Regions from separate parts of the Pantoea sp. S18 genome, predicted to be linked through region 3. Evidence: predicted binding sites of a transcription regulator. Region 3 holds the regulator's gene; each other region holds the start of a gene.
The links. Region 3 encodes PurR, which represses purine synthesis genes. Its sites were predicted from a motif close to CANGCAAACGTTTGCNTG; they were not measured.

Region 1 (10,307 bases), 1.9 Mb from region 3:
ACGATAAAACGCGTATTAAAATGCCACCCTTTGAACCCGGGTGGTGACGATCCTGTGCCGCCAAAAACCTTTGATACCAGAGAACATTAACGATGGATTCGCAACGCAATCTCTTTCTCATCGCTTTTCTGTTCGTGTCTTTTATGATCTGGCAAGCCTGGCAGACGGACCACGCTCCGCAGCCACAGCAAACCCAGACCACGCAAAACACAAGCAGCGCAGCGGGTGATGCCGCCACTTCCGGCGTGCCGGCTAGCGGACAGGGCAAAACGATCACCGTTAAGACAGATGTCCTGTCACTCAACATCAATACGCGTGGTGGCGATATTGAGCAGGCTCAGCTGCTGACTTACCCGGACAAACTGGGTTCAGACGCACCGTTCCAGCTGCTTGAAACCACACCAGCCTTCGTTTATCAGGCGCAGAGCGGCTTAACTGGCCGTAACGGTCCGGATAACCCGAACAATGGCGCACGTCCGCTGTATACCACTTCGCAAGATAGCTTCGTCATGGCGGATGGCCAGAGCGAATTGCGCGTGCCGCTGACCTGGACCGGTGAAAACGGCGTGGTTTACACCAAGACGTTCGTCTTCAAGCGCGGTGAGTATGCGGTAAACGTTGACTACAACATCAACAACACCACGCAGCAGCCGCTGGAAGTGTCGATGTTTGGTCAGCTGAAGCAGACCATCGACGTGCCGAAGCACCGCGATACCGGCAGCAACAACTTTGCTCTGCACACCTTCCGTGGCGCAGCGTACTCAACCAGCGATGCGAAATACGAAAAATATAAATTCGACACCATCGCGGATAACGAGAACCTGAACACCACCACCAGCAATGGTTGGGTGGCGATGCTGCAGCAGTACTTTGCTACCGCCTGGGTGCCACGTACGCAGGGTAACAACACGCTGTACACCACTAACCTCGGCAATGGCATCGCGGCAATTGGCTACAAATCTGCACCGGTTACCGTTGGCGCAGGCGCACAGCAAGATCTTGGCGCAACGCTGTGGGTCGGCCCGGAAATTCAGGACCAGATGGCAGCCATCGCGCCTCACCTGGATCTGACCGTAGATTACGGCTGGTTGTGGTTCATCTCTCAGCCGCTGTTTAAGCTGCTGAAGTTCATCCACAGCTTTATCGGTAACTGGGGCTTCTCCATTATCGTTATCACCTTCATCGTGCGTGGCATCATGTACCCGCTGACTAAAGCGCAGTACACCTCGATGGCGAAGATGCGTATGCTGCAGCCGAAGATTCAGGCGATGCGTGAACGTCTGGGCGATGATAAGCAGAAGCAGAGCCAGGAAATGATGGCGCTGTATAAGGCGGAGAAAGTGAACCCGCTGGGCGGCTGTCTGCCACTGGTTATTCAGATGCCAATCTTCCTGGCCTTGTACTACATGCTGTCAGGCTCGGTTGAACTGCGTCATGCGCCGTTTATTCTGTGGATTCATGACCTGTCAGCGCAGGACCCGTACTACATTCTGCCGATCATCATGGGTATCACCATGTTCTTCATTCAGAAGATGTCACCGACCACCGTGACCGATCCGATGCAGCAGAAGATCATGACCTACATGCCGGTTATCTTTACCGTGTTCTTCCTGTGGTTCCCATCAGGTCTGGTGCTGTACTACATCGTCAGCAACCTGGTAACCATTCTCCAGCAGCAGCTGATTTATCGCGGCCTGGAAAAACGTGGTCTGCATAGCCGCGACAAGAAGAAAGCGTAACGTCTGACTGCAACCAGCAGCAGCGTATAATTAAGGGGCGGCATTTATGTCGCCCTGTTTTTTTGTTTCGAGAAAAGGTGAATCATGAGCCACAGCGACACTATCGTTGCCCAGGCGACGCCTCCCGGCCGCGGCGGCGTCGGCATTCTGCGTATCTCCGGCGCCAAAGCCGCTGAGGTGGCGCAAGCCGTGCTCGGCAAGCTGCCAAAACCGCGCTATGCCGACTATCTGCCCTTTACCGATGCCGATGGCAGTGTGCTCGATCAGGGCATCGCGCTGTGGTTTCCTGGCCCGAACTCCTTTACCGGTGAAGATGTGCTGGAGCTGCAAGGCCATGGCGGCCCGGTAATTCTCGACCTGCTGCTGAAACGCATCGTGGCGCTGCCCGGCTTGCGTATCGCCCAGCCCGGTGAATTCTCTGAACGCGCCTTCCTCAACGACAAGCTCGATTTAGCGCAAGCCGAAGCGATTGCCGATCTGATCGATGCCAGCTCAGAGCAAGCCGCCCGCTCGGCGGTGAACTCGCTGCAGGGCGCTTTTTCCCTGCGCATTAACGCGCTTGTGGAAGCACTTACTCACCTGCGCATCTATGTGGAAGCGGCTATCGACTTCCCGGATGAAGAGATCGATTTCCTTTCCGACGGCAAAATTGAAGCCCAGCTCAATGTGGTGATCGGCGACCTTGATGGCGTGCGTGCCGAAGCGCGTCAGGGCAGCCTGCTGCGCGAAGGGATGAAAGTGGTGATTGCCGGTCGTCCCAATGCCGGTAAATCGAGCCTGCTGAATGCCTTAGCCGGGCGCGAAGCGGCGATCGTCACCGATATCGCTGGCACCACGCGCGACGTCCTGCGCGAGCATATCCATATTGACGGCATGCCGCTGCACATCATCGATACCGCCGGTTTGCGTGAAGCCAGCGACGAGGTCGAGCGCATTGGTATCGAACGCGCGTGGCAGGAGATCGAGCAGGCCGACCGCGTGCTATTTATGGTTGATGGCACCACCACTGACGCGACCGAAGCCGCCGCGATCTGGCCGGATTTTGTTGCGCGTCTGCCGGAAGCGCTGCCGATTACCGTGGTGCGCAACAAAGCGGATATGACCGGCGAAGTACTGGGCCTCACTGAAGTGAACGGTCACTCACTGATTCGTCTCTCGGCGCGCACCGGTGAAGGTGTGGAAGCGCTACGCGATCACCTGAAACAGAGCATGGGATTTGCCGGCAACATGGAAGGCGGATTCCTCGCCCGCCGTCGCCATCTGCAAGCACTGGAGTTAGCCGCAACGCATTTACAGCAGGGCAAGCATCAGCTGTTAGGCGCGTGGGCCGGCGAATTACTGGCAGAAGAGTTACGCTTAGCGCAACAGGCGCTGAGCGAAATCACCGGCGAATTCACCTCCGACGATCTGTTGGGCAGAATCTTCTCCAGTTTCTGTATTGGTAAGTAACACGTCAGGTTAGAGATTCTCTACGCGCTATAGCGGATGAATGATGTTTTATCGGTTAAAGCGTGTGAATTCATTTTTACACGCTTTAACAGGTAAATATTGATATACCGGTTATAGCGTGTAAATGTGGTGCCTTGCTGATTGCAGGAGTGCCACAAATCACCAATGCCAAACAATTGAGTGCCTATCTCAAGGACGTAAGACAGTCTGAGCACCTTTCCCAGGGAAAAGTGGCCAACAAAGTGGGGATCCGGCAAGACACGGTCTCTAATTTTGAACTGCAACCCGGCACCACAAAACTCGATACGTTCTTTCGCATTCTCGCCGCCTTGAATTTAGAACTGGAGATAAAACCGCGCGGCAATTCCGATCACACCCAGCAAAAGAGTAGCGGCTGGAAGGAGGAGTGGTGATGACAGAATTGGATGTCTATATGAACGGCTACAAGGTGGGTATTTTCGCGCGAGCCGCAACGGGCGCCCATCAGTTTTGCTACTTAGAAGAGTGGTTAAACCAACCGGGAAGCCGCCCTATTTCTCTTTCAATGCCGTTACGCCATCCACCCTATACAGGCAGTGAAGTCTACAACTTCTTCGATAACCTACTGCCAGACAATATCGAAATTCGTAATAGAATTCTCACTCGACACCAAGCTGAATCCAGTCAACCATTTGATTTATTGTATAAAATTGGCGCAGATACTGTTGGAGCATTACAGCTGCTGGCTCATGACTCGCCTCCACGTGATGTGCAATCAATACACTATAAAGCGCTCGATGATGCTGAACTTGAGAAGATCCTAACCGGCTATCAAGCTGGCGCACCGCTCGGCATGATCGAAGAAATTGATGACTTCAGAATTTCACTGGCAGGTGCGCAGGAAAAAACCGCGTTATTCCGCATCAACGATAAATGGTGTCTGCCGCAAGGTACAACCCCCACAACGCATATCCTCAAATTGAAGCCGAAGGTCGTTTTCGCCTGGCGCCTTTTTACGACATCCTCTCCGTCTATCCCGTGATTGGCGGCAAAGGGTTAAATATTCGCGATGCAAAATTGGCAATGGGACTAAAAGGAAGCAAAGGCAAAAAGTATGCGGTTGAGCAAATTTTCCCACGCCATTTTATTGAGACCGCCAAAGCAGTCGGATTTGATCCTGCTGCCATGCAACGTGTTCTGCGTGAATTAAGCGAAAGCGTGGATGATGTTATTGAGCGCGTGTGCCAACAGCTTCCGGAAGATTTTCCTCCCTCTATCCAGGCCACCATTCTTGATGGTCTTAAGATGCGTGCAACACGCTTGAAACCAGAACAAGACTAACCCTATACATGCGTCTTTGTTATTTGGCTCTCCAACGCCTTTGCAGTATAACGATCACTGCCCGGCGAACAGGTCCTGCTGGGTACATTCATTATTCATGCTAAATATTGGGCGCAAGTTGCTGCCTGAACAGGAGAGAAACATGAGTACAACGCTCGACAGCGTGGCGCTGAACGCGCTGTTCAATGAAGCCCGCACCCACAGCTATTGGCAGGACAAACCGGTTTCGCAGGACGTGCTGAAACAGCTCTATAACCTGACCGCGCTGGGCCCAACCTCCGCTAACTGCTCGCCAGGCCGTTTTGTATTTGTGACCTCGCAGGAAGGCAAAGAGAAGCTGAAACCCGCGCTCTCATCGGGCAACGTCGATAAAACCATGGCTGCGCCGGTAACGGTGATCGTGGCGTGGAATCCTGAATTCTACGAAGCGCTGCCGAAGCTGTTCCCGCACGGTGATGCGCGCAGCTGGTTTACCAGCAGCCCGGATCTGGCGAAAGAAACCGCGTTCCGTAACAGCAGCTTGCAAGCAGGTTATTTGATTCTGGCCGCGCGTTCGCTGGGCCTGGATGCGGGCCCGATGTCCGGTTTCGATCCGTCAAAAGTGAACGATGCGTTCTTCAGCGAGAGCAAATGGCAGGTGAACTTACTGATCAATCTCGGCTATGGCGAAGCCAGCAAACTGCACGCGCGTCTGCCGCGTCTCGGCTTTGATGAAGCCAGCACCTTTGCCTGATTGAGAAAAGGCGTCGGGCTGAGCCCACGACGCCCGTTTTAAGCGGTTATCCCAGTGAATGGAAGCCGCTGTTGAAGTAGATCATCGGCTCTGCCGCTTCACCTGGCAGAGCAATGCCGACGATACGCGCCAGCAGCACGCTGTGCGTGTTCCACTCCACCACTTTCTCCAGCTGACAATCAAAGCTCACCAGCGCATCAGCTAAAATCGGCGCGCCGGTATTTAATGTCTGCCACGTACCACTTTGAAAGCGCTCGTCGCGGCGTGAGGATTGGCTGAACTGGGCACATAAATCGTCATGCTGTTCACGCAGCACGTTAACGGCAAAATGGCCGGCGGCGATAAAGGCATCATGACTGGACGCGCTGCGATTAACGCAAACCAGCAGACTTGGTGGCTCAGCCGCCAGCGAACTGACCGAAGTCGCAATCAGCCCCAGCTTTTCGCCCTGAAATTCGGTGGTAACCAGTGAAACACCCGCGGTTAAGCGACGCATGCCGTGACGAAACTCATCAAGCGAGATCGATTCCTGGCGAGAAATAGCGGTAACTGACATAGAAAACTCCGACGTGCATGCTTCTAAGATGCGCACGATTGGCAGATGAATGAATTGGTTAGCGCACTTCACTGTGCCTTTTTACTGTCCAAATCCTACACCACATCAGGCCGTTCGGCATCCGTTGAGACACGAATCTGCAAAAGCGTTCTATGCAAAGTTGCCAAATGGGATTGCCGCCTGGCTTCGTCCTTATCTGAAATATCGCCTATTCCATCTTAAGCCGGATGCAAACCCATGAGAAAATTCTTACAATAGCACTGATGATTATTCGACCATTTTCACGGAGCGACAGATGGCTAGTCATTTTGTACGTTGGATAGGTAATCCGCCCTTTTCTTCCGGGAATATGCGGGTGCCACAGGAAGTGATAAACAGCGCTCAGCGCTTCGCTGACAAGCGTCGCGGACGTTTTCTTGCCGCGCGCGAACTGCTGGCGCAACTGATGCTGCGCGTTTACGGCATTCGCGAACTCCCCGCGCTGACGACCTCCAGCAGCGGACGCCCCTGCTTTGCCGATGCCAACCTGCCCGACTTCAGCATTTCCTACGCCGGAAACACCATCGGTGTGCTGCTGGCCGAAGAAGGCGGTCGCGCCGGATTGGATATGGAAATTGTGCGCGCGCACAGCCGTCAAACGCAGGACATGCTGACGCAGGATCTCTCCTCCGGCGAAAAAGCCTGGATCAACGCGCAGCAGGATTTTATGGAAGCGCTGACGCAAATCTGGACGCTGCGCCAAAGCATTCTCAAGCTCACCGGTGAAACCGATAGCGGTATTGATTCACTGCGTTTGCATCCTGCGGCTGGTCGGCTGCGTTCCACCGTGTTCCCCGATATTCAGGCGGTGTGTGATGCTGAGCCGACGCTGGTGTGGTCGTGCGCGCTGTCGCCCGGCACCGAGCGCTTACACTTGTGGGAGATTGATGGCGCGCAGCAGTGGCAAGCGCTGCGCGATGTCGAGATGAGCAAACCCAATATCGGGCCGCGTACTCTGCGCCTGACCAGTTTGGTCACGCCGCATGAGATGGGACATCCGTAATAAAAAAGGCCGCATCAGCGGCCTCTTCTATTTAGTGGGCGTCAATAAAGACGATTTTCAGTACGAACAGCAGCGCAACAACCACCACACACGGGCTGATTTCACGCCAGCGCCCGGTTCCCAACTTCATCACGCAGTAAGAGATAAAGCCCAGCGCGATGCCTTCGGTGATCGAGAAGCTGAAAGGCATCATCGCCGCAGTAACGAACGCTGGCACCGCTTCGGTGAGATCGTCCCACTGCACACGTGACAGCGACGCCGTCATCAATACGCCAACGTAAATCAGTGCACCCGCCGCCGCATAAGAAGGCACCATCGCCGCCAACGGTGACAGGAACATCACCAGCAGGAACAGAATGCCGGTAATCACCGCCATCAGGCCGGTGCGACCGCCGATCGCCACGCCGGACGAGCTTTCAATGTAGGCGGTCACCGATGAGGTACCAATCAACGAACCGGTCACCGAACTAATGCTATCAACGTACAGCGCCTGCTTCATGCGCGGGAAAGTGCCTTTCTCGTCGGTCAGCCCGGCTTTATCGGTTACGCCAATCAGCGTGCCGGATGAGTCGAACAGGTTTACCAGCATAAAGGAGAAGATCACACCGGCCATGCCGATGTTGAACGCGCCTTTGATATCGACCTGGCCGACAACGGAAGTGATCGCAGGCGGCGCCGCGAACACACCGCTGAATTTCACATCACCAATAATCAGGCCCAGCGCGGTCGTCACCACAATCGATACCAGCACTGCCGCATGGATATTGCGTGAAGCCAGAATCGCGATAATGAAGAAACCGAGCGCCCCAAGCAGCACGCTATGCGAGGTCAGATTGCCAACGGCAACGATGGTATCGGCGTTTGGCACGATGATACCGGCGTTTTTCAGCCCCATCATGGCGATAAACAGGCCGATACCGGCGGTGATACCCACGCGCAGGCTGAGCGGAATGTTGGCAATCATCCAGTAACGCACGCGCAGCAGCGTAAGGATCAGCAGACCCAGCGCGCCCCAGAAAATCGCGCCCATACCAATCTGCCACGAATAACCCATGGCACCGACCACCACAAAGGCGAAGAAGGCATTCAGGCCCATCGCCGGCGCCAGCGCCACCGGCAGATTCGCCACCAGCCCCATCAGAATGCTGCCGAACGCGGCAATCAAGCAGGTAGTAACAAACACTGCCTGCGTATCCATGCCCGCCACACCGAGAATTTGTGGGTTAACGAAAACGATGTACACCATCGTCAGGAAAGTCGTGCAACCGGCAATCACTTCGGTACGCACGGTGGTTCCGTGTTCCTGCAGTTTGAAGATGCGCTGCAAAAGGCCCTGATTAGTCATTCCACTGTTCCGCTAAAAAATTTATCGCCGCGTATCCTATAGAGTTTAGCGCGGCAAAACACTGATTTTTCGCAACCGGTTGCTCAGGGTCGCTTTCTGCGCTCAGTGCGCTAGAGTGTCAGCTTATTGTTTAACAAAAGGATGATGTGCGATGTCGGTTGAATGTATTTTTTTTGATTGCGACGGCACGCTGGTCGACAGCGAAGTGATCTGTACGCAAGCTTACGTCAACACCTTTGCCCGCTACGGTATTGAACGCTCTCTGCAGCAGATGTTTGAGCAGTATAAAGGGGTGAAGCTTTACGACATCATCCGCGATGTGGCGGCAGAACATCAGGTTGAGTTGCCGCTCGAAGAGGTGGAAGCCGCCTATCGTGCCGAAGTAGCTAGATTGTTTGATCTCGATTTAAAGCCGATTGCCGGTGCCAAAGCGCTGGTGGAAAGTGTCAACGTGCCGATGTGCGTGGTTTCCAACGGCACGGTGAAGAAGATGCAGCATTCGCTGGGATTGACCGGCATGCTGCCGTATCTCGATGGCAAGCTGTATAGCGGTTATGACATTAATCACTGGAAGCCAGATCCTGAGCTGATGTATCACGCCGCCGAACAGATGCAGGTGCCGATTGAGAAGTGCATTCTGGTGGATGATTCCGAGGCTGGCGCGCGCGCGGGGATCGCGGCCGGGATTCCGGTGTTTTACTACTGCGCCGATGCGCACAATCCTGAATTAGATCATCCGCTGGTGACGCGCTTTGATGATATGGCGCAGTTGCCGGATCTGTGGCGCGCGCGTGGCTGGGATTTGTTGAAGTAAGGTGCGGTAATCAGCCAGGTCGGCATAAATGCCGACCCTACATTCATTCAGGTGTAGGGTCGCCATTAATGGCGACCACAAACTCAACCAATCGCCCCTAACGAATCCTCGTTGCTCTGCTTCTTCGGTAGCAGGAACAGCGTGGCGGCGATATCCAGCAGATAAATCAGCGCCAGCAGCGTAATCGCGGCGGTGAAAGAGATATTGGTCGCCAGCAGGCCAATCACCAATGGACCAAATCCGCCTACGCCACGTCCCAAATTAAACAACACGTTCTGCGCCGTCGCGCGTGCCTGCGGTGGGAAGGTGTCGGAAATCAGCGCGCCGTAGCCGCCAATCATGCCGTTTACAAACATCCCCATCAGCGCGCCGGTAAACAGCATCACCGTTGGATCGCGCAGCTGCGCGTACACCACCACCATCACCACTGCGCCGAACTGATACAGCAGGAATATTTTCCAGCGCGCGAAACGATCGGCCAGCACGCCAAACAGCCAGATGCCGAACGTCATGCCCACCACCGTGACGGCGGTCCACAAACCAGATTTGGTCAGGCTGAAACCGAAGTTGGATGACAGATAGCTCGGCATCCAGATCATCAATCCGTAGTAACCAAAGTTCTGCACCGAGCAGAGAATGAAAATCCCCAGGCTGGCTTTGCTGGTGGCGCGATCGGCAAACAGTAATTTAATGCGTGCGGCAAAAGAGAGCTGCGGCGTTTTCTCAACGTGACGCGTAAAGCTCTCCGGCTCGCCCATGCTGCGGCGGATCACAAACGACACCAGCGCTGGCAGCAAACCGACGAGGAACATGCCGCGCCAGCCAATCACGCTCAGCAGCGGCGGCGTGATAAAGGCCGCCAACAGCACACCGAGCTGCCAGCCAATGCCGACCCACGCCGAGGCGCGGTTGCGCTTCTCTTTCGGCCAGGCTTCGGCAATCAGCGCCATGCCGATGCCGAACTCACCGCCCAATCCCACACCCGCCAGCGTGCGATACGCCAGCAGATCCCAATAACCTTGCGCCACCGCGCACAATCCAGTGAACACCGAGAACACCAGAATGGTGACAGTGAGAATGCGGATGCGGCCATAACGATCGCTCAGATGACCAAACACAATGCCGCCGATCACTGCACCGATCAGCGTCCAGGTGACCAGCGAACCGGCCTGAGAGGGATCGAGCGCCAGCGAGACGCTGATCGCTGGTAGCATAAAACCAAGAATCAGCAGATCAAATCCGTCCATCGCGTAGCCGCTGATCGCAGCCACCATGGCTTTCGCCGGTGTTATGGCTTGTTTTTTAGGGG
Region 2 (10,307 bases), 1.3 Mb from region 3:
TGATGCATTTAGTGGTGATGAGCAGGGCCATAGCAGAAGTCCAATAACAGCAGAAAAGGCGCGGGTATTATACGCGCCTCATCTCATCAGACCAGCTTTTTCACCAACTCTTCGCTGTGGCGGATGTGGCTGGAGGCGCGTTCGGGATCGTTTTGTACCAGCGCCATAAACAGCAGATCGGTCAGCGCCAGCTGCGCGCTGGTCGACGAGATCGCTGCACTGCGCGTGCTCTGCTCTTCCGCCACGGTGTAGAGGCACACCGTAGCGCACTGCTGCAGAGCATTCGGCGTAAAACCAGTAAAGGCCAGCACATCGGCACCAACTTGCGCCGCTTCCTGCGCCGCCAGATTGATTTCGCGGCGTTCGCCAGTATAGGAGATCGCCAGCAGCACATCGCCTGGCGCCATCGCTTGCACGCTGGCAAGCAAGGCGTGCATATCCTGTTCCGCCACCGCATTGATGCCAATCTTCATCAGCTTCCACGAAAAATCTTTCGCCACTAAACCGGACGCACCGATGCCAACCAGCAAAATACGATTGGCGTTTTTCAGCAGCTGTAAGGTTTGCAGCAGCTTCTCTTCGCTGTTGATATCCAGCGTGGCGCGGATCGCTGAGATCTTCTCGCTCAGCAGCTTTTCACCGACCACTTTCAGCGGATCGTCGCTGAAAATATGGTTATGCACGGTGATCGCATCGCGATCGGCCATCGACTCGCTCAGCGCCAGCTTCAGCGCCGGAAAGCCTTTATAGCCCAGCTTCTGGGCGAACTTCACCACGCTGGATTGGCTAACGCCCGATTCCTCGGCGAGTTTTTGTGAACTGAGATGCCGTGCACGATCCGGCTGCGACAGCAAAAAATCCGCCAGCCGACGCTCATTTAGCGCCAGTCGAGGGTAGAGCTGACGAATGCGCAGCAATGAACTCATGGTTCGATCCTTAATTCCTTTATCCGCAAACATCGCGTAAACGCGAAGAATAAACTATTCAAATGGCATTGTAGTCATTGGAATTAAAAATAGCAGCTTTCGCCTCGAACGCCGAAGCTGGCTACACTGTAGTGCAGAAACCGCGAAGGATAGAGAAGGAGTGCTGTTTGACAAAGGGTACACAACGACGCGTGGTGTTTTTCGATCTCGATGGCACGCTGCATCAGCAAGACATGTTTGGCACCTTTATGCGCTATTTGCTGCGACGTCAGCCGATCAATCTGCTGCTGGTGGTGCCGCTGTTGCCGGTGATCGGTCTTGGGATGCTGTTCAAAGGCCGCGCCGCACGCTGGCCGATGAGCTTATTACTGTGGGCGATTACCTTCGGCCATAGCGAAACACGCCTGCGCCAGCGTGAGGCTGAATTCGCCGAGTGGTTCCGCCAGCGTGTTACCGCGTTTCCGGTGGTACAGCAGCGGCTTACCGACTATCTCAGCAGTAACGATGCCGATGTCTGGCTGATTACCGGTTCGCCGCAGTCGCTGGTGGAGCAAGTCTATTTCGATTCGGCATTTTTACCGCGCGTGCAGCTGATCGCCAGCCAGATGAAGCCGGGACGTGGCGGACGTTTGCTGTCGATGCGCTGTCTCGGCCATGAAAAGGTGGCGCAGCTGGAGGAAAAAATCGGCACGCCTCTTCAACTGTATAGCGGCTACAGCGACAGCAAACAGGACAACCCGCTGCTGTTCTTTTGTCAGCATCGCTGGCGCGTCACGCCAAGCGGTGAGCTGCAACAGCTGGAATAACGCTTCGATTCCAGCAGCAGCATCGCTATAATGCGCCGCCTTAAATGTCCGCAGGAGTTGCCCGGTGAACCCACAAACTGATGAATATTGGATGCGTTATGCGCTGGAACTGGCGAAGCGCGCGTGGGAGCAGGGCGAAGTGCCGGTCGGTGCGGTGCTGGTGCAGGGCGACAAGGTGATTGGCGAAGGCTGGAATCGGCCGATTGGTCAGCACGATCCTACCGCGCATGCCGAAATCATGGCGCTGCGTCAGGGCGGCAAAGTACTGGAAAACTATCGTCTGCTGGATACCACGCTGTACGTCACGCTGGAACCCTGTGTGATGTGCGCTGGTGCGATGGTGCACAGCCGCATCACGCGGCTGGTGTATGGCGCTAAAGATGAGAAAACCGGCGCGGCCGGTTCACTGCTGGATGTGATTGGTCATCCTGGCATGAATCATCAAATTCAGATTGATTGCGGCGTGCTGGCGGAAGAGTGTGCCGGGATGCTGAGTGATTTCTTCCGCATGCGTCGCGAGCAGAAGAAGGCGCTGCGTCAGGCGCAGCGCACCGGTTAATTCATCGCAATTTTCGGTTCGACTGCCGGGTAACCGGCGCCTAATTCCGCTTCCAGCGCCGACTGCTGCGCTAAACGCTTCTCCTGCTCCTGCAAATATCCCACCAAACTGATCTGATACTTACGGATGTTCTCAACATAGTTATAGGCTTCGTGGCCGCGCGCGTAGCCGTAGGTGGTTTGCGTGTAGTAGCGCTTCTGGCTCAGCATCGGCAAACGCAGCTTCACGTCGGCCCAGCTGTCCGGATTGCCGCCCTGTTTCGCCGTTAGCTTGCGTACATCCAGCATGTGCGCGTAGCCCATGTTATACGCCGCCAGCGCGAACCAGATACGTTCATCCTCCGGAATGGTCTCCGGCACTTTCTCCATCATGCGCTTGAGATATTCGCTGCCGCCACGAATGCTCTGTTCGGGATCGAGGCGATCGTCAACGTCAAGGCTATCGGCGGTATTGCGCGTCAGCATCATCATGCCACGCACGCCGGTTGGCGACGTAGCCTGCGGATTCCAGTGCGATTCCTGATAAGAGATTGCCGCCAGTAAACGCCAATCCATGCTGGCGGAATATTTCTCAAACAGCGGTTTGATATCCGGCAGCGTGTTATCAATGGCGCGCAGGAAGGTGCGGGTATCAACGTAATCGAAGGTGCCAACGTGGCCGAGATACTTCTCTTCCAGTCGCGCCATGGTGCCTTCCTCGCCCATCTGGCTGTAGAAGTCGAGCATCGCCGCGCTGAGGCTGTCGTCATCGTTACGCGGCAAATACCAGGTTACCGGCTCTTCATCGGTCACATCAAACGCCACCGCCAGTTGCGGATGAATGCGCTGCAGCAGGCCGATGGTGACCGAATCGCCCACCGTGTAATCGAGTTTGCCGTCGGCAACCGCTTCAAGCAGTGCTTTCTGGCCCTGATCGGTGGAGATCGCCCAGTCGAGATCGGGATAGCTGTCAGCTTTGGCGGAACGTAAAGTTGACAGATATGCCGAACCGGACTGCACAATCAGGCGGCCTTTGAGATCGCCGAGATTCTTCGGCCGGGGCTTATCAATGCGGTACACCAGCTGCTGCGACACCGAATAGTAGCTCGGGCCACTTTGGTAGTGCGCGAGGCGCTCGCTGTTGTAAATCAGACCGGCAGCCAGCAAATCTGCTTTACCGTCATCGAGGTCGTCAAACAGGTCGCCAAGGTTAGGACGCACCTCAACTTCCAGTTTCACGCCCAGGTAATCGGCGAAGCGCTTCGCCAGCTCGTAATCCATACCGGCTGGTGCATTGTTAATGGTGTAGTAAGTCAGCGGAGAGTTAACGGTACTGATGCGCAGCACTCCGCGTGATTTGATCTGTGATAGCGCGTCTGTTCCGCCCCCGTACCACGGGATGGAAGGCCACAATGCTAGCGCAAGCAGCACGGTGATCAGACCGATAAACAGATAGTTTATTTTTAGGCGTTTCAAATAGTTGTCTCGTAATGGCTCACAGGCCTCTGTCTTTTAAAGGCAGTATTTATGTTGTTTTAACTCCCAGAGCGAGGGGCATTTTGCGCAACAAAAAGGGGCAGGGCAACTTTTATAGCAAGAATTGTGCAAAATTCAGCCAAACGCCAGGTGCCAGAATTTATGCGCAAACGGTTTCGTAACCCGTGCTGTTTCTCTATAATACCGCCCGTTTTCCCCTGTTGCGCCCAATGAAGCGTCGCCCGGCACTTCAAAGACGAGAGATCTTTAATGATGGAAATTCTGCGTGGTTCGCCCGCTCTGTCGGCATTTCGTGTAAACAAACTGCTGACCCGCTTTCAGGACGCTCACCTTCCGGTGAGTGATATTTACGCCGAGTACGTCCATTTTGCCGATGTTAGTGCACCGCTCAGCGCGGATGAGCAAGCCCGCCTGCAACGCCTGCTGAAATACGGTCCTTCTCTCGCCGAACACGCGCCACAAGGGCGTCTGTTGCTGGTAACGCCGCGTCCCGGCACCATCTCTCCGTGGTCATCGAAAGCCACCGACATCGCCCACAACTGCGATCTGCCACAGGTATTGCGTCTTGAGCGCGGCATGGCCTTCTATGTGCAGGCACCTGAGCTGACGGAAGCACAGTGGCAGCAGCTGGCTAGCCTGCTGCATGACCGCATGATGGAAACGGTGTTCGCTGACCTCAACGATGCGCAGCAGCTATTTGCTCACCATCAGCCGCAACCGCTGAAAAGCGTTGACGTGCTGGGCGCCGGTCGCAGCGCGCTGGAACAGGCCAACACTACGCTGGGCCTGGCGCTGGCCGATGATGAGATCGATTACCTGCTTGATGCCTTTACTAAGCTGGGCCGCAATCCAAACGACATTGAGCTCTACATGTTTGCGCAGGCAAACTCTGAGCACTGTCGTCACAAGATTTTCAACGCCGACTGGATTATCGACGGCGAAAAGCAGCCGAAGTCGCTGTTTAAAATGATCAAAAACACCTTTGAACATAATCCTGAGCATGTGCTGTCTGCTTATAAAGACAACGCTGCGGTAATGGAAGGTTCTGAGGTTGGCCGCTTCTACGCCGATGCGCAGAAGGGCGAATACGAATTCCATCAGGAAGAAGCGCATATCCTGATGAAAGTCGAAACCCATAACCACCCAACCGCCATTTCACCGTGGCCGGGTGCCGCGACCGGTTCCGGTGGCGAGATTCGTGACGAAGGCGCAACCGGACGCGGCGCCAAGCCAAAAGCCGGTCTGGTCGGTTTCTCGGTATCGAACCTGCGTATTCCAGGCTTTGAACAGCCGTGGGAAGAGGATTTCGGTAAGCCAGATCGCATCGTCACAGCGCTGGATATCATGACCGAAGGCCCATTGGGCGGCGCGGCGTTCAACAACGAATTTGGTCGTCCAGCCCTGAACGGCTACTTCCGTACCTACGAAGAGCGCGTCAACAGCCACAATGGCGTAGAGCTGCGCGGCTATCACAAGCCAATCATGCTGGCGGGCGGCATCGGTAACATCCGTGCCGATCACGTGCAGAAAGGCGAAATCGTGGTGGGCGCCAAACTGATCGTGCTGGGTGGACCGGCGATGAACATCGGTTTAGGCGGCGGCGCGGCGTCATCAATGGCGTCTGGCCAATCGGATGCCGATCTCGACTTTGCGTCAGTACAGCGCGACAACCCAGAAATGGAACGTCGTTGCCAGGAAGTGATCGACCGCTGCTGGCAGCTGGGTGAAGCCAACCCGATTCTGTTTATCCATGACGTCGGCGCGGGCGGACTTTCGAACGCGATGCCAGAACTGGTGAGCGACGGTAATCGTGGCGGTAACTTCAACCTGCGCGACATCCTCAGTGATGAGCCAGGCATGAGCCCGCTGGAAGTGTGGTGTAACGAGTCGCAGGAACGTTATGTGCTGGCGGTTGCCCCTGCACAACTGGCGCTGTTTGACGAACTGTGTAAGCGTGAACGCGCGCCTTATGCCGTTATCGGTGAAGCCACCGAAGAGCTGCATCTGAACCTCGCCGACAGCCATTTCGACAACAAGCCAATCGACATGCCGCTTGACGTGCTGCTGGGCAAAACGCCGAAGATGACGCGTGATGTTGCCAGCCAGCAGGCTAAAGGCGATGCGCTGCAGCGTGACGGGATTAGCGTGGCGGATGCGGTAAATCGCGTGCTGCACTTGCCGACCGTGGCAGAAAAAACCTTCCTGATCACCATCGGTGACCGCAGCGTAACCGGCATGGTCGCGCGCGATCAGATGGTAGGTCCGTGGCAGATTCCGGTTGCGAACTGCGCCGTCACCACCGCCAGCCTCGATAGCTATCACGGTGAAGCCTTCTCCCTCGGCGAACGTGCGCCAGTGGCGTTGCTCGACTTCGCTGCCTCAGGTCGACTGGCCGTCGGTGAAGCGCTGACCAACATCGCAGCAACCTCAATTGGTTCGCTGCAACGCGTTAAGCTGTCCGCAAACTGGATGGCCGCCGCCGGTCATCCGGGCGAAGACGCCGGCTTGTACGCTGCAGTTAAAGCGGTCGGCGAAGAGCTGTGTCCCGCGCTGGGCATCACCATTCCGGTGGGCAAAGACTCGATGTCGATGAAAACCCGCTGGCAGAATGGCACCGAGCAGCGCGAAATGACCTCGCCGCTGTCGCTGGTGATCACCGCTTTTGCCCGCGTTGAAGATGTGCGTCGCACCGTGACGCCGCAGCTGCAAGCGGATCAAGACAACCTGTTATTGCTGGTGGATCTCGGTAACGGCGCGAACACGCTTGGCGCGACCGCGCTGTCGCAGGTTTATCGTCAGTTGGGCGACAAGCCTGCCGACGTGCGCGACGCCACGCAGCTGGCGGGCTTCTTCAACGCCATTCAGGCGCTGGTGGCCGAGCAGAAACTGCTGGCTTACCACGACCGCTCTGACGGCGGCCTGTTGGTCACGCTGGCGGAGATGGCCTTCACCGGTCACTGCGGTATCGAAGCGGATATCGCCGCGCTGGGCAGCGATGCGTTAGCCGCACTGTTCACCGAAGAGCTGGGCGCGGTGCTGCAGATCAATGCAGCGGATCGTGCAGCAGTCGAGAAGGTGTTTGCTGACCACGGCCTGAGCGCTAACCTGCATGTGATTGGTAAAGCGTTGCCGGGCGATCGCTTTGTGATCCGTTCTGGCGGCAGCGCGGTGTACAGCGAAAGCCGTACCACGTTGCGTACCTGGTGGGCAGAAACCACCTGGCAGATGCAGCGTCTGCGTGATAACCCAGCCTGTGCCGATCAGGAGCATGAAGCGAAAAAAGATGATAACGACCCAGGTCTGAACGTCCATCTGACCTTCAAGCCAGAAGAAGATGTTGCGGCACCAATGATCGCAACGGGCGCACGTCCGCGTGTGGCAGTGCTGCGTGAGCAGGGCGTCAACTCACACGTGGAAATGGCTGCCGCCTTCCATCGTGCGGGCTTTACTGCGGTTGACGTGCACATGAGCGATCTGCTGGCAGGCCGTCGCGGTCTGGAAGAGTTCCAGGCGCTGGTCGCCTGCGGCGGCTTCTCGTACGGTGACGTGCTGGGCGCGGGCGAAGGCTGGGCGAAATCCATTCTGTTCAATGGCCGGGTGCGTGATGAGTTCGAGAACTTCTTCCATCGCCCACAAACGCTGGCACTTGGCGTGTGTAACGGTTGCCAGATGATGTCGAACCTGCGTGAACTGATTCCAGGCAGCGAGCTGTGGCCACGCTTTGTGCGCAATCAGTCCGAGCGTTTTGAAGCGCGTTTCAGCCTGGTTGAAGTGGCGGCGAGTCCATCGCTGCTGCTGGATGGCATGGTCGGATCGCATATGCCAATCGCGGTATCGCACGGTGAAGGTTTTGTTGAAGTGCGTGACGGCGCGCATCTGGCACAGCTGGAGAGCAAAGGTTTAGTGGCGCTGCGCTTCGTCGATAACTTCGGCAAAGTGACAGAAAGCTATCCGGCCAACCCGAATGGCTCGCCAAACGGCATCACTGCGGTAACCAACGAAAGCGGTCGCGTCACTATTATGATGCCGCACCCAGAGCGTGTGTTCCGTACCGTGAGCAACTCATGGCATCCGGCAGAGTGGGGCGAGGACAGCCCGTGGATGCGTATCTTCCGCAACGCGCGTAAGCAGTTGGGATAAGCAAAACAAAGGCCGCTAAATAGCGGCCTTTTTTATTCTACTGCGCGTTTTGTAGGGTCGCCATTCATGGCGACCTTGCTAAAATCCGCATGATTCTCAAACTGTCGGAAAACAACGACAATCCCGCCATTACACTGTCGCCAAAAGGTGACATTTAACTCATTGATTTATATGAATGGGAAATTAACACCCTAAACTCGTTGCTAATCAGCGACACTTTTCACTGACCGTCCGGTCCGCTTTTCTCCAGGATCCCGCTTACTGTCTGGCATTCCTCTGATAATAAACGCTATTTATTTATTGGCACGATACTTGCTATACTCCTTGCGTGGCTCATTCACCTGTTTATGATTGCCCCGCTTTAGCGGCTGAGCTCATAAAAACCGAATGACGCACCAAACGGAGCCTGTCGTCCACCTCACCGATAATCGTTTGCTTTGCAACGTTATCAAACATCGGACGCAACGTTGAGTTAGGCTCCACCTAATTTGCAAGCGATGCTGCGGCGTCGCTCTCACGGCAGGCCAAAAGGCCTGCCGTTTTCATATCTGGCCTTTCTTCCGTTTTGATACTTCGCTAGCATGCCTGCAGCTCACATTTAAGGAAGCGCGGTTGTGATGAAATGGCGTCTGTTTCCCCGATCCCTGCGGCAGTTAGTGTTAATGGCTTTCCTGCTGGTACTGCTGCCGTTGCTGGTGCTGGCGTGGCAAGCGTGGGAAAGTCTTTCGGCGTTAAGCAACCAGGCAGCGGATACCAACCGCAACACCTTTACCGATGTGCGTCGAAGCGAAGCGATGGCGCGAACCGCGCTGGAGCTGGAGCGCAGCTACCGCCAATATTGCGTGCTCGGTGATGCGTCGCTGGCGAAGCTGTATCAAACGCAGTGGACGCGCTACGGCCAAATGCTCAGCAGTCACGCCGCCAGTTTGCCCGATCTGCCCTCCTTTAAAGTGCTGCAAATCACCTTGCCGCAGCTGCAGCAGTTGCAGTGCGATAACGGCAATCCCGAGGCGCAAGCTGCCAGCGCGCTGGAGCGCTTTTCCGATACCAACACACAAATGGTGCAGGCAACGCGTGAAGTGGTGTTTTCGCGCGGCTTACAGCTGCAGCGTGAAATTGCCGATCGCGGCCAGTTTTTTGGCTGGCAGGCGCTGATTCTGTTCCTGATCAGCCTGGTGCTGGTTTTGCTGTTTACGGGGATGATCATCGGTCCGGTGAAACGGGTTGAACGTATGATCAATCGCCTGGGCGAAGGTAAAGCACTGGGCGATAGCGGCAGCTTCCGGGGTCCGCGTGAGATCCGTTCGCTGGGACAGCGCATCGTCTGGCTGAGTGAGCGTTTAAGCTGGCTGGAAGAGCAGCGCCACGAATTTTTGCGTCACCTGTCGCACGAGCTGAAAACACCGCTCGCCAGCTTGCGTGAAGGCACGGAACTGCTGGCCGATCAGGTCGCTGGTCCCCTGAATGCCGAGCAGCAGGAAGTGGTGGCAATCCTCGATACCAGCAGCCGCCATTTACAGCGGCTGATCGAGCAGTTACTCGATTACAACCGCAAGCTTGCCGATGGCCCAATGGCGCTTAAGCCCGTGGCGCTTAATGAAATCATTGATTCGGTGGTAAAAGTGCACTCGTTGCCCGCCAATGCGCGTGAAATGACTACACACGTTGATCTGCAAGTGCATCACTGTCTGGCGGAAGCGACGCTGCTGCAGCGGGTGATTGATAACCTCTATTCGAACGCCGTGAACTACGGCAGCGAATCCGGTAACATCTGGCTGCAGAGCCAGCAGAAGGGCAACCAGGTGTGGATTGAGGTGGCAAACACCGGCACACCGATTCCGGCTGAAGAGCAGGCGATGATTTTTGAGCCCTTTTATCAGGGCAGCCAACAGCGCAAAGGGCCGGTTAAAGGCAGCGGGCTGGGCTTAAGCATCGCCAAAGATTGTCTGCGCAGGATGCACGGCGATCTGCAGTTGGTAACGCGCAAGGATGCGGATGTCTGTTTTCGTATCATTCTGACGACCAGCGCCGGGAATGCCTGATTAATGAAATTAACCCTATTCAAACTTGTGACCAGTGCAGCGCTGGTTTTGGGCCTCAGCGCCTGCCAGGCACCGTCACAAGATCGTACGCAGCATAATGGCGTCAGCGTGCCTGAACCGGACGTGCGCCTGCCGGATTATCTGGCGACCGATTGCCAAAACGTGTGGCAAATCGAAACACCAGCCGCTGCAGGCAATCCGCTTTATTGGCAGCGCGCCATTGATTGCGCCGAGCGCTTATCGCCAGCCGAAGCGCGGGCTGAAGCACGTCGTTGGCCGGTGCAAGGCTGGGCGCGCGCCTTCAAGCAGGGCATCTTGCTCGCTAACGGTAACGTCACGCCAGTTGAGCGCCGTGATTT
Region 3 (10,307 bases):
GCACGGTGTTACCAATTTTCAGGTCTTCAGTGAAACCGGCGTAGGTCACGGCAACACGTTCGCTGTTACCAATTACCGACTGATCGGTAGTGAAAGTGAAGGTCTGGCCCGCTTTCAACGATACATCGTTGCCGCCTTCCAGTTTCATGGTACGAATTTCCGGACCTTTGGTGTCCAGCAGAATAGCGGCCTGACGACCGGTTTTTTCCATAACTGCACGCATGTTGGTGATGCGTTGGCCGTGTTCAGCGTAATCCCCGTGCGAGAAGTTCAGGCGCATCACGTTCATGCCCGCTTCCAGCAGTTGGGTCAGCATCTCTTCAGATTCGGTTTTTGGACCGATAGTACAAACGATTTTGGTCTTTTTCATGTCAGGTTTTCTATAAGTTGTGATGGATGATAAAGGTCGGGATTCGATGCGCATGGCACCGAAGTGAGAATATTTATGGTGTTGGAACGGATTTCACAGAAATAAGAATAGGAGACGAAAGCAAAGCGTGCAGAGAAGTTATGCAGTACGCGAGGGAACTGAGTGATCAGTGTTGCGCAAATCATTGGAGTTGTTTGCATAGGCACGTTAGCGCTGAAACCTTTCAGGTGGAACAACGCGGCATAGTATAGTCGCTAAGTATGCGAAAACCAATATAAAAGCGGCGTGATAAAGACGATGCAGATCAAGAAAAAGGTGTTGCGCAAGGAGATAAAACCAGAGTGGTGCGCTCTAATGGACTCGAACCATCGACCCCCACCATGTCAAGGTGGTGCTCTAACCAACTGAGCTAAGAGCGCATGCAGAATATTCAATAATTGGTGCGTCCGAGTGGACTCGAACCACCGACCCCCACCATGTCAAGGTGGTGCTCTAACCAACTGAGCTACGGACGCACATGGTGCGCTCTAATGGACTCGAACCATCGACCCCCACCATGTCAAGGTGGTGCTCTAACCAACTGAGCTAAGAGCGCAACACGCTGTCAGGGCGACAGCGGGGACGAATATTAACGGCAGGCCGTGATGCTGGCAAGGGGAAAAAGTGTTTTTCCCCTACGACTGACCAGCAACTGTGCTATGCGTCGTTTTTTTCGCCGTTACCAGCCACTTAGCGCGCGGCGCGCGCTAAAATCACCTGCGCAGGCAGGCGCTGCAAACGACGGATGCGCCAAATCATCATCACTGCTGCGGAGGTCAGGCCGATAATAAAGCCACACCAGAAACCGGCGGGACCGAGTTTCGGCAATACCCAATCCGTCATCGCCAGTACATAACCCACCGGCAAACCCAGCACCCAATAGGCGATAAAGGTAATGAAGAAGATCGAGCGCGTGTCTTTATAACCTCGCAAAATGCCGCTGCCAATCACCTGAATCGAATCTGAGAACTGATAGATCGCCGCAAGCAGCATCAGTTGCGCCGCAAGAGTAATGACTTCAGGATTTGCGGTATACAGCGCGGCGATATCATGACGGAAGATCACGGTAAACAGCGCGGTGATGGCCGCCATACTGATGCCTACTCCCTGGCCAGTCCACGCGGCAACGCGCGCCTGTTCGGCTGAACCTTGTCCGAGTCGATAGCCAACGCGAATGGTGGTGGCCACGCCGAGCGACAACGGCAACACGAACATCAACGAGCTGAAGTTGAGCGCAATCTGGTGCCCGGCCACTTTGACGATGCCGAGTGGTGATACTAAAAGCGCCACCACGGCAAACAGGGTCACCTCAAAGAACAGCGCCAATGCCACCGGCAAACCCAGCGTGAACAGGCGTGACAAAATTGCGCGTGACGGTGCGGACCAACGCGTTTTCATGCGGATATCGCGCATGCTTGCCATGCGTTTGACCCAGAAGCGCATCACCAGGAACATCACCCAATAGACCGACGCCGTTGCCACGCCGCAGCCGACGCCGCCTAAAGCAGGCATGCCAAAATGTCCGTAAATAAAGACATAGTTGAGCGGAATGTTCACCATCAGGCCGAGAAAACCAAGCAGCATCGCCGGTTTGGTTTTCGACAAACCTTCACATTGATTGCGCATCACCTGGAACAACAGATAACCCGGTGCGCCCCACAGCAACGCATGCAGGTATCCTTCGGCTTTGGCGGCCAATTCAGGATCGATGTCATGCATGGTGTTAATCAGATAACCGGCATTCCACAGCACCACCATAATCAGTAGCGCAACGGCAATTGCCATCCAGTATCCCTGGCGCACTTGTTCCGCGATACGTTCGCGTCGTCCTGAACCGTTGAGTTGCGCAACGGTAGGCGTCAAAGCCAGTAGAAGACCATGACCAAACAGAATGGCGGGAAGCCAGATAGAGGTGCCGACAGCAACGGCGGCCATATCCGTGGCGCTTACCGCACCGGCCATAACAGTATCTACAAATCCCATCGCCGTCTGGGCCACCTGAGCAAGGATGACCGGGATCGCGAGGGCCAGCAATTGACGCGCTTCTGTAAAATACTTCTGCACGTTACACCTGCTTAATTAAAGAAGAGAGCGGGGCGAAATCCCCAAAGAATGCGCGGCATAGTGTAGCGGCAGCGCTGGCTTCCGCCAAACGTTGATCGCATTTTGTTTAGCAATTTGTGTAAAGTTTGAACTCCGCCAAATTAAGCTGCCGCCGACAAGCTGTGATAAACTGACGCAAACTTTGCAGAGGCTGAGATTATGTTTACTGGAATTGTGCAAGGCACGGCAGAAATTGTCGGCATTGAAGAGAAAGATCTGTTTCGTACCCATATTGTGCGCTTACCGGAGGATCTGTTACCGGGCCTGGCGTTGGGCGCATCGGTGGCACACAACGGCTGCTGCCTGACCGTGACCGAGATTAACGGCGATTTGGTCAGCTTCGATCTGATTAAAGAAACACTGCGCATTACCAACCTGGGTGAATTAAAGGTGGGTGATGTGGTGAATATTGAGCGTGCAGCGAAGTTCAGTGATGAAATTGGCGGCCATTTAATGTCTGGCCATATTATGACCACGGCGGAAATCTGCAAAATCATCCAGTCAGAAAACAACCGCGAAATCTGGTTTAAATTACAGGACGCCACGCAGATCAAATATATTCTGCACAAAGGTTTCGTGGGTATCGATGGAATTAGTTTGACCGTTGGCGACGTGACGAAAAGCAAATTCTGTGTGCATTTGATTCCGGAAACGCTGGAGCGCACCACTTTAGGCGCGAAGAAGTTTGGTCATAAGGTCAATATTGAGATTGATCCGCATACGCAGGCCATTGTGGAAACGGTTGAGCGCGTATTAGCGCAGCGTGAAGCCGCTGCACTGGCGCAGATTGCTAGCGCAGAATAATACCGTAAAAAAAGGCGCCATGCGGCGCCTTGATTCATTTCAAAGCTTATTAACGCGCAACGCGTAAACCGCCATCCTTGCCACGACTGAATACTACCTGCCACAGCTGAATATCACGGGCACGAAACGCACCGGCGCAGGCGTTGAGATAATAGTCGAACATACGTTTAAAACGTTCGCCATATTTCTCAGCCAGCTGCGGCCACGCCGCCTGAAAACGTTCGTACCATGCCATTAACGTCGTATCGTAATCTGCGCCAAAGTTATGCCAGTCTTCCATGACGAAATGCGGCTCACTGGCATCAGCGATTTGACGCACTGACGGCAAACAGCCGTTCGGGAAAATATATTTATCAATCCACGGATCGACATTCATATCTGTGGTGAGGGCGCCAATGGTGTGCAGCAAAAATATGCCGTCTGGTTTGAGGTTGCGGTCAGCAACATCAAAATAAGTGGCATAGTTTTTCGGCCCGACATGTTCAAACATACCGACAGAAACGATGCGATCATATTGATTATTCAGGTCGCGATAGTCCTGCAGTAATATAGTGACATCCAGTCCTTCACAGCGTTGTTGTGCCAGTTTTTGTTGCTCTGCTGAAATAGTCACGCCATGCACCGTGACGCCATAATGGCGCGCAGCGTATTCTGCCAGTCCGCCCCAGCCACAACCGATATCCAACAGCATCATACCCGGTTCAAGTTCCAACTTGCGGCATATCATATCCAGTTTGGCTTGCTGCGCGTTTTCCAGGGTATCAGCGTCTTTCCAGTAGCCGCAGGAATATTGCATATAAGGATCAAGCATCAGTGAGAATAGATCATTACCAAGGTCATAATGCTCTTTACCCACAATCCAGGCGCGTTTTTTTGATTGCAAATTAGTGAGACGCGCGGCGGCGATGCGCAACGTATCTTTAAAATGCCGGGGTAATTGTTTATCCAGATGGTGTTTTAAAACGCGATGGAAGAACATATCGAGCTGTTCGCACTCCCACCAACCATCCATGTAACTTTCACCTAATCCGAGCGATCCTTCCTCAAGAACGCGTTTAAAAAAATCTGGATGCTTTACCTGAATATCCCAGGGACGAGTGCCATTAACTGCAATATCAGCCCGCTCTAGCAGTTCATTGACGATCCGATACCAATGGTTTTCTTCAAGGCTCACTTCTTCTATAACAGATGAACTCATAGCTTCTCCATCACCTTCCGATCTGAACCTGAGAAAAAGAATAGCCAATTTCCCAAGACCTGTGAGAGAACTCACGGAAAATCCGTGCGCCAGAAATCCGACGTTGTACGACGTAGTACAGAGGTATGAATTTGAGCAGAAAAGTGGGTCGCCGCACCGGATAATGTGCAGACGCCATCCCGCGACAGTGTCGCTAAAGGTATTACATTTATATTATTGATTTAATACAGAATTACTGACCCACAGAGTATATGCTCACGTGGGTCAATATTCAACGGGTTATCGTTAGTTTGCTAACGAAAAGCGTTGACTTAGAGATTATCTTCGCAGGGACGGGAAGTGTGGGCAATATCACTTTGTGCGTTTAGCGATCGCTGGCAGACAAAGCCCGCCCACGCCAGTACCACGGTGGCGACCATCACTAACGTGGTGTTGAACAGCGCCTGCTCAAGACCGGCGGAGACCAGCAGGCTGGCAACAAAGCATAATCCTAACTGGAATAAGTTCTGTAATCCTGCGGCTTTACCAGTGGCGTGCGGGAAGGGCGCTAATGCGCTGGCAACCACAATCGGATAGATCGCACCATTGGCCAGCGCCATGCCGCAGAAGGGCATCAACAATACAAACAGCGGCGCGGAAGGCATCAGGGCGATGACAAACAGACTCAGGATGCTCAGGCTATACAACACCAGCAACCACGGCAGGAGTTGCGCGCCCTGATAACGATTTAACAGCGTGCGGCAGCCAAAGCCACCAATCAGAAACGCAATGGTCTGCGGAATATAGCTCAGGCCAATATCGCCCGGCGTCAGGCCAGCAGCGGCGAGAATGAAAGGTGATCCCGTCAGCCAGGCAAAAAAGCTCGCTGAACACGCCGAGTAGATCAAGACGTTACCGCTGTAAACGCGAGTACCCAGCAAGGTCAACCAGCCGGGTTGTTTGCCTGACGCAACTTTCTCGCGCTTAGGCGAGGTTAACTGCAGCGTACCGATCAGCAACACCACGGCAACCAGCGTTAGCGTGATAAAGATGCTGCGCCAGTGGAAGTGGCCGATAAGCCAGGCGCCGAGCAGCGGTGCCAGCGCCGGAGACAGCGCAACCAGCGGCATAATCGTGGCAAACACTTTATTGGCTTTGGCTTTTGGATAGTGATCCACCACCAGCGCCTGCCAGCTCACGGCAGCCGCACACACACCAATCGCCTGCACAAAACGCAGCGCCAGCATCAGGCGGACATCGGTCACCCAAAGCATCCCCAGACAACCAAGGGCGAAGATGGCTAACCCCGCCAGCAAAATGGGTTTACGGCCGTAACGATCTGACAGCGGCCCCCAAAATACCTGGGCACAGGCGAAACCGCCGAGAAACAGACTCAGGCTGGCGCTGATGGTGCCGGGTGCGCTCGCGAAATCACGCTGCATATCGCCAAAGGCGGGTAAATACATATCCGTGGCAAGAAAGCCGAGCATGCTGAGCACGGCGAGATAAGGCATAAATGCTTTAGACGACAACATGGTGATTCTCTTTTGGGCAGGTTGAACGCCGGGGAGTGTAAAAGGATGCAACGCGCTTTGTGAAACGCTAATATTTGCATAGTGCTGTTAAATTTTTTGAAGGCAAAATTATGTGGTCAGAATATGCGCTTGAAGTGGTGGATGCGGTGGCGCGCACTGGCAGTTTTAGTGCGGCAGCGCAGGAGCTGCATCGTGTGCCTTCTGCCGTCAGCTATACCGTGCGCCAGCTGGAAAGCTGGCTGGCGGTGCCGCTGTTTGAGCGTCAGCACCGCGAAGTGGTGATGACACCGGCGGGCGAGCATTTTGTACGTGAAGGACGATCTGTTATCAAAAAAATGCTGGCAACCCGTCGACAGTGTCAGCAACTGGCAAATGGCTGGCGCGGGGAGCTAAGCATCGCGGTTGATTGCATCGTTAAACCGCAGCGCACGCGGCAGTTAGTGAAGGATTTCTATCGCCACTTTCCCGATATGGAGCTGATTATCAGCTACGAAGTGTTTAACGGCGTGTGGGATGCATTGGCAGATGGCCGGGTTGATGTGGCGATTGGCGCAACCCAGGCGATTCCGGTGGGCGGACGTTTTGCCTTTCAGGATATGGGCGCGTTGAACTGGCGTTGTGTTGTAAGTCCGGATCATCCGTTGGTTAACAGCACGGAGCTGGATGATGAAACATTGCGAGTATGGCCATCGCTGGTGCTGGAGGATACCTCGCGTGCGTTGCCGCGCCGTATGACATGGACGCTGGATAATCAGCGACGTCTGGTGGTGCCAGAGTGGGAAACCGGGATGGATTGTTTGCTGGCAGGATTATGCGTCGGCATGGCGCCAGGCCATCTGGCGCGTCCTCTGCTGGACAGCCATAAACTGGTGGAACTGGCACTGCCGCAGGCCTTTCCGGACAGTCCGTGCTGCGTCAGCTGGTCAGAACAGCGCGCGTCACCGGCGCTGGAGTGGTTACTGGCTTATCTCGGGGATGCCGAAACGCTGAACCACGAATGGCTCAGCGAATTGTCGGCTTAGCGGCGATAGTCGCGGAACGGACCGTACGCCACCGAACGGCGCTCAATCAGCGTTGGCTGAACCTCAATGGTTTGCGGATCTTCACGCTTGCTGGTGATGCGATCCAGTAGCATTTCCAGCGCTTTTTCACCCAGTTCGGCTTTTGGCTGATGCACGGTGGTCAGCGCTGGCGTGAAATAGCGCGCGTTGCGCACATTATCGTAGCCGATGACTGAGATATCCTGCGGTACGCGCAAACCCATCTCATCAGCAGCGCAAATCGCGCCCATCGCCATAATATCGCCACCGCAGAACACCGCTGTTGGGCGCTGTTTCTGATTTAAAATCTGCTGCATCGCCTGATAGCCCGATTCAGGCTCAAAGTCGCCCTGAACTACCCATTCCGGACGCACCGTAATGCCCGCTTCGTTCATTGCCTGCAGGAAGCCAGCGTGACGGCCGCCGCCGGTGTTGCGCTCCATCTGGCCGGGAATGGCACCGATATCTCGATGACCGCGTTCAATCAGATAACGCCCGGCGAGATAGCCGCCCTGAAACGCATTGTCTTGCACGGTATCGGTGAAATCACCGCGCGATGCACCCCAATCCATCACCACCATGGGAATGTTGCGGTTCTCTTCCAGCATCTGCAGCAAATCGTCTGGATACTCAGAACACATCACCAGCAAGCCATCGACGCGCTTTTGCGCCATCATCGACAGGTAAGCACGCTGCTTTTGCAGATCGTTGTGCGCATTGCCGAGAATCAGCGTGTACCCGCGTTCGAAACAACGGTTCTCCACCGCTTCGATAATTTCAGCGAAATAGGGCGCTTCGCTGGAGGTCGCCAGCAAACCTAAGGTTTTGGTGTGATTAACTTTGAGACTACGCGCCACGGCACTGGGCGAGTAGTGTAATTCTTTGATCGCTTCCCATACGGCGTTACGCGTCTCTTCCGCAACGAAACGCGTTTTGTTGATGACATGCGAAACCGTGGTGGTTGAGACACCCGCGCGTTTTGCGACATCTTTAATTGTTGCCATGAAAATGGTACTCCTGGGCTTATCGCAACTTACTGATAAGTATATTGTTAAACGTTTGCGTCTGCTAATGCTTTTATAGCCCAAAAAAGCGGGCAAAACGGTGTGTTTTAGCAGGCGAAATCACTTCATCACGCTGTAAATACAGCACGCGCAAAATCTGTTGCGCAACGAAAGGCGGCGATTCTAACAAGCTGGCGCGGATAACACGAGATTTTTGCCCATTGCTGTGCGAAAATCGCCTTAACCCTAATAATTGTGTGACTAAGGAGTTGTGATGAATACCGACCTGAAGCTGGCGCTAATGACCACCGTTGGCGCACTGTTGATGATTATCGCCTTCAGCTTTACCGCGATCATGCATTAACAAAAAAGCCGGAGCTGAGAACAGCATCCGGCTTTTTATGATTGTTGCGCAACAGTTAGCGAATAGTTTTTGGCGTCATCATGCGACGCGCGCCCACATAGTGTTTCTGCCAGTAATCCTCACCCAGTGCGCTAATCTGAATATCTTTGCCGGTACGCGGCGACTGAATGAATTTCCCGTTGCCGAGATACACGCCAACATGATCGGCGGTGCCGCGATTATTAATGCGGAAGAACACCAGATCACCTTTCTCCAGCATTTCACGCTTAATCGGTGCCGCATCGCGCAGGTGATACATCTCATTGGCGGTGCGCGGGAATTTGAATTTCACCAAATCTTTATAGGCGTACCACACTAAGCCGCTGCAATCGAAACCGGTGTGTGGCGAAGTGCCGCCCCACTGATAAGGTTTGCCGAGTTGGCCCATCAATTTGGTCATCGCTGTTTCACGCGCTTTTTGATAACGCTGGCGGTGCGCCTTACTCATTTTGATGCCGGTCAGCGCTAACGCTTCATCATCGACGGCGATCTCTGGTGTTTTCTTCGCTAAACGTTGATGACCGTATTTCTTAGCAGAGAGTTTCAGCGGGGATTTTTTGCTGGTGGTCTTGTGCAGCGCGGTTTCTGTTTTGGTCTGTTTTTTGAGTTTGAATTTTTGAACAGCAGTCAGGCGCGATTTTTTGGTGGTGGTTTTCACCGGGCGTCGTTTGCGGCGCTCGTCTTCACGTGCGCTCTTTTTCTCTGCTTTAAGCGAACTGGCATTAACGGGCGCATGCGGAGATGCAGCAGCCACATTAAAAAACAGTTGGGCGAAAGCCAGTATGAAAAGCGTAATTAGTAGACGCATAATCCGGTTACAGGTTAAGCAGGCTGAATGAAAGCAGACTGCGTTAAAGTGAGAGAAATCTGATCAAGCGATCAGCGCCGAGGCAATTCTAATCCACTTTTTTTCCAAAAGGTAAGGCCTTTTTCCATTAATATGTTACCAGATTGATTCTGTAGCAAAAATGAGCGATTTCAGCTGGTTAACGCAGCGAAACTATTGCTAATTATTAATTTATTAATGCCAATTAATGATATGAAAATGTTATTTGTCATGCGTTAACTTAACAAACATGGCGATTAGCCAGTGCAAACGCAAAATCCCGTTTTCAGTCCGGGAGCGAAATCGCTACAATAAACAAACACGAAGTAGAAGATTAAGGAAGGCAATAATGAGTACTGTTGAAAAAATTCAGCGTCAGATCGCAGAAAACCCGATTCTGCTGTACATGAAAGGTTCTCCAAAGCTGCCAAGCTGCGGTTTCTCGGCGCAAGCCGTGCAGGCGCTTTCTGCGTGTGGCGAGCGTTTCGCATACGTGGACATTCTGCAGAACCCGGACATTCGTGCTGAAATGCCAAAATACGCTAACTGGCCAACCTTCCCGCAGCTGTGGGTAGATGGTGAACTGGTCGGCGGCTGCGACATCATCGTTGAGATGTTCCAGCGCGGTGAACTTCAGCCACTGCTGAAAGAGACCGCTGAGAAGTATAAAGAAGCGGAATAATGCAGAAGGCCGACAAATGTCGGCCTTTTCTTTGCTTACTCGGCAGACGCGTCGTCTGCGGATTCTTCACTGAAAGCCAGCGGCCAGCCGCCCAGACGTTTCCAGCGGTTCACCAACTCACAAAACAGCGTCGCGGTTTGCTCGGTGTCATACAGCGCCGAATGCGCTTGCGTACTATCAAACTCCATTCCCGCCGCTTTACAGGCTTTCGCCAACACGGTTTGCCCCAGCACCAAACCACTTAACGCTGCGGTATCAAACGTAGCAAAAGGGTGGAACGGATTGCGCTTCAGGCTGGCGCGCTCTGCGGCCGCCATCACGAAG

Region 1: a site for PurR is predicted at 8,253-8,270, ahead of VIJ98_RS19970 (NCS2 family permease). Genes of this name have one in related genera too.
Region 2: a site for PurR is predicted at 3,909-3,926, ahead of purL (phosphoribosylformylglycinamidine synthase). Genes of this name have one in related genera too.

Annotation. Positions count from the first base shown of each region.
Region 1 covers NZ_CP142688.1:4,283,083-4,293,389, reverse strand. The annotation lists gene yidD (membrane protein insertion efficiency factor YidD) at 1-90, shown strand, start outside; gene yidC (membrane protein insertase YidC) at 93-1,739, shown strand; gene mnmE (tRNA uridine-5-carboxymethylaminomethyl(34) synthesis GTPase MnmE) at 1,824-3,188, shown strand; gene VIJ98_RS19995 (helix-turn-helix domain-containing protein) at 3,323-3,601, shown strand; partial or broken gene VIJ98_RS19990 (HipA N-terminal domain-containing protein) at 3,601-4,508, shown strand; gene VIJ98_RS19985 (malonic semialdehyde reductase) at 4,651-5,241, shown strand; gene VIJ98_RS19980 (flavin reductase family protein) at 5,288-5,797, opposite strand; gene VIJ98_RS19975 (4'-phosphopantetheinyl transferase superfamily protein) at 6,093-6,839, shown strand; gene VIJ98_RS19970 (NCS2 family permease) at 6,871-8,184, opposite strand; gene yieH (6-phosphogluconate phosphatase) at 8,336-8,998, shown strand; gene VIJ98_RS19960 (MFS transporter) at 9,082-10,307, opposite strand, start outside.
Region 2 covers NZ_CP142688.1:3,171,034-3,181,340, reverse strand. The annotation lists gene VIJ98_RS14675 (YfhL family 4Fe-4S dicluster ferredoxin) at 1-31, opposite strand, end outside; gene VIJ98_RS14670 (MurR/RpiR family transcriptional regulator) at 87-926, opposite strand; gene yfhb (phosphatidylglycerophosphatase C) at 1,094-1,732, shown strand; gene tadA (tRNA adenosine(34) deaminase TadA) at 1,824-2,291, shown strand; gene mltF (membrane-bound lytic murein transglycosylase MltF) at 2,288-3,745, opposite strand; gene purL (phosphoribosylformylglycinamidine synthase) at 4,016-7,906, shown strand; gene VIJ98_RS14645 (HAMP domain-containing sensor histidine kinase) at 8,521-9,948, shown strand; gene qseG (two-component system QseEF-associated lipoprotein QseG) at 9,952-10,307, shown strand, end outside.
Region 3 covers NZ_CP142688.1:1,863,604-1,873,910, forward strand. The annotation lists gene pykF (pyruvate kinase PykF) at 1-370, opposite strand, end outside; tRNA gene VIJ98_RS08640 (tRNA-Val) at 713-789, opposite strand; tRNA gene VIJ98_RS08645 (tRNA-Val) at 809-885, opposite strand; tRNA gene VIJ98_RS08650 (tRNA-Val) at 889-965, opposite strand; gene VIJ98_RS08655 (MATE family efflux transporter) at 1,100-2,473, opposite strand; gene VIJ98_RS08660 (riboflavin synthase) at 2,672-3,316, shown strand; gene cfa (cyclopropane fatty acyl phospholipid synthase) at 3,366-4,514, opposite strand; gene punC (purine nucleoside transporter PunC) at 4,826-6,028, opposite strand; gene punR (DNA-binding transcriptional activator PunR) at 6,139-7,050, shown strand; gene purR (HTH-type transcriptional repressor PurR) at 7,047-8,072, opposite strand; gene VIJ98_RS08685 (YnhF family membrane protein) at 8,347-8,436, shown strand; gene VIJ98_RS08690 (C40 family peptidase) at 8,492-9,283, opposite strand; gene VIJ98_RS08695 (Grx4 family monothiol glutaredoxin) at 9,648-9,983, shown strand; gene rnt (ribonuclease T) at 10,019-10,307, opposite strand, start outside.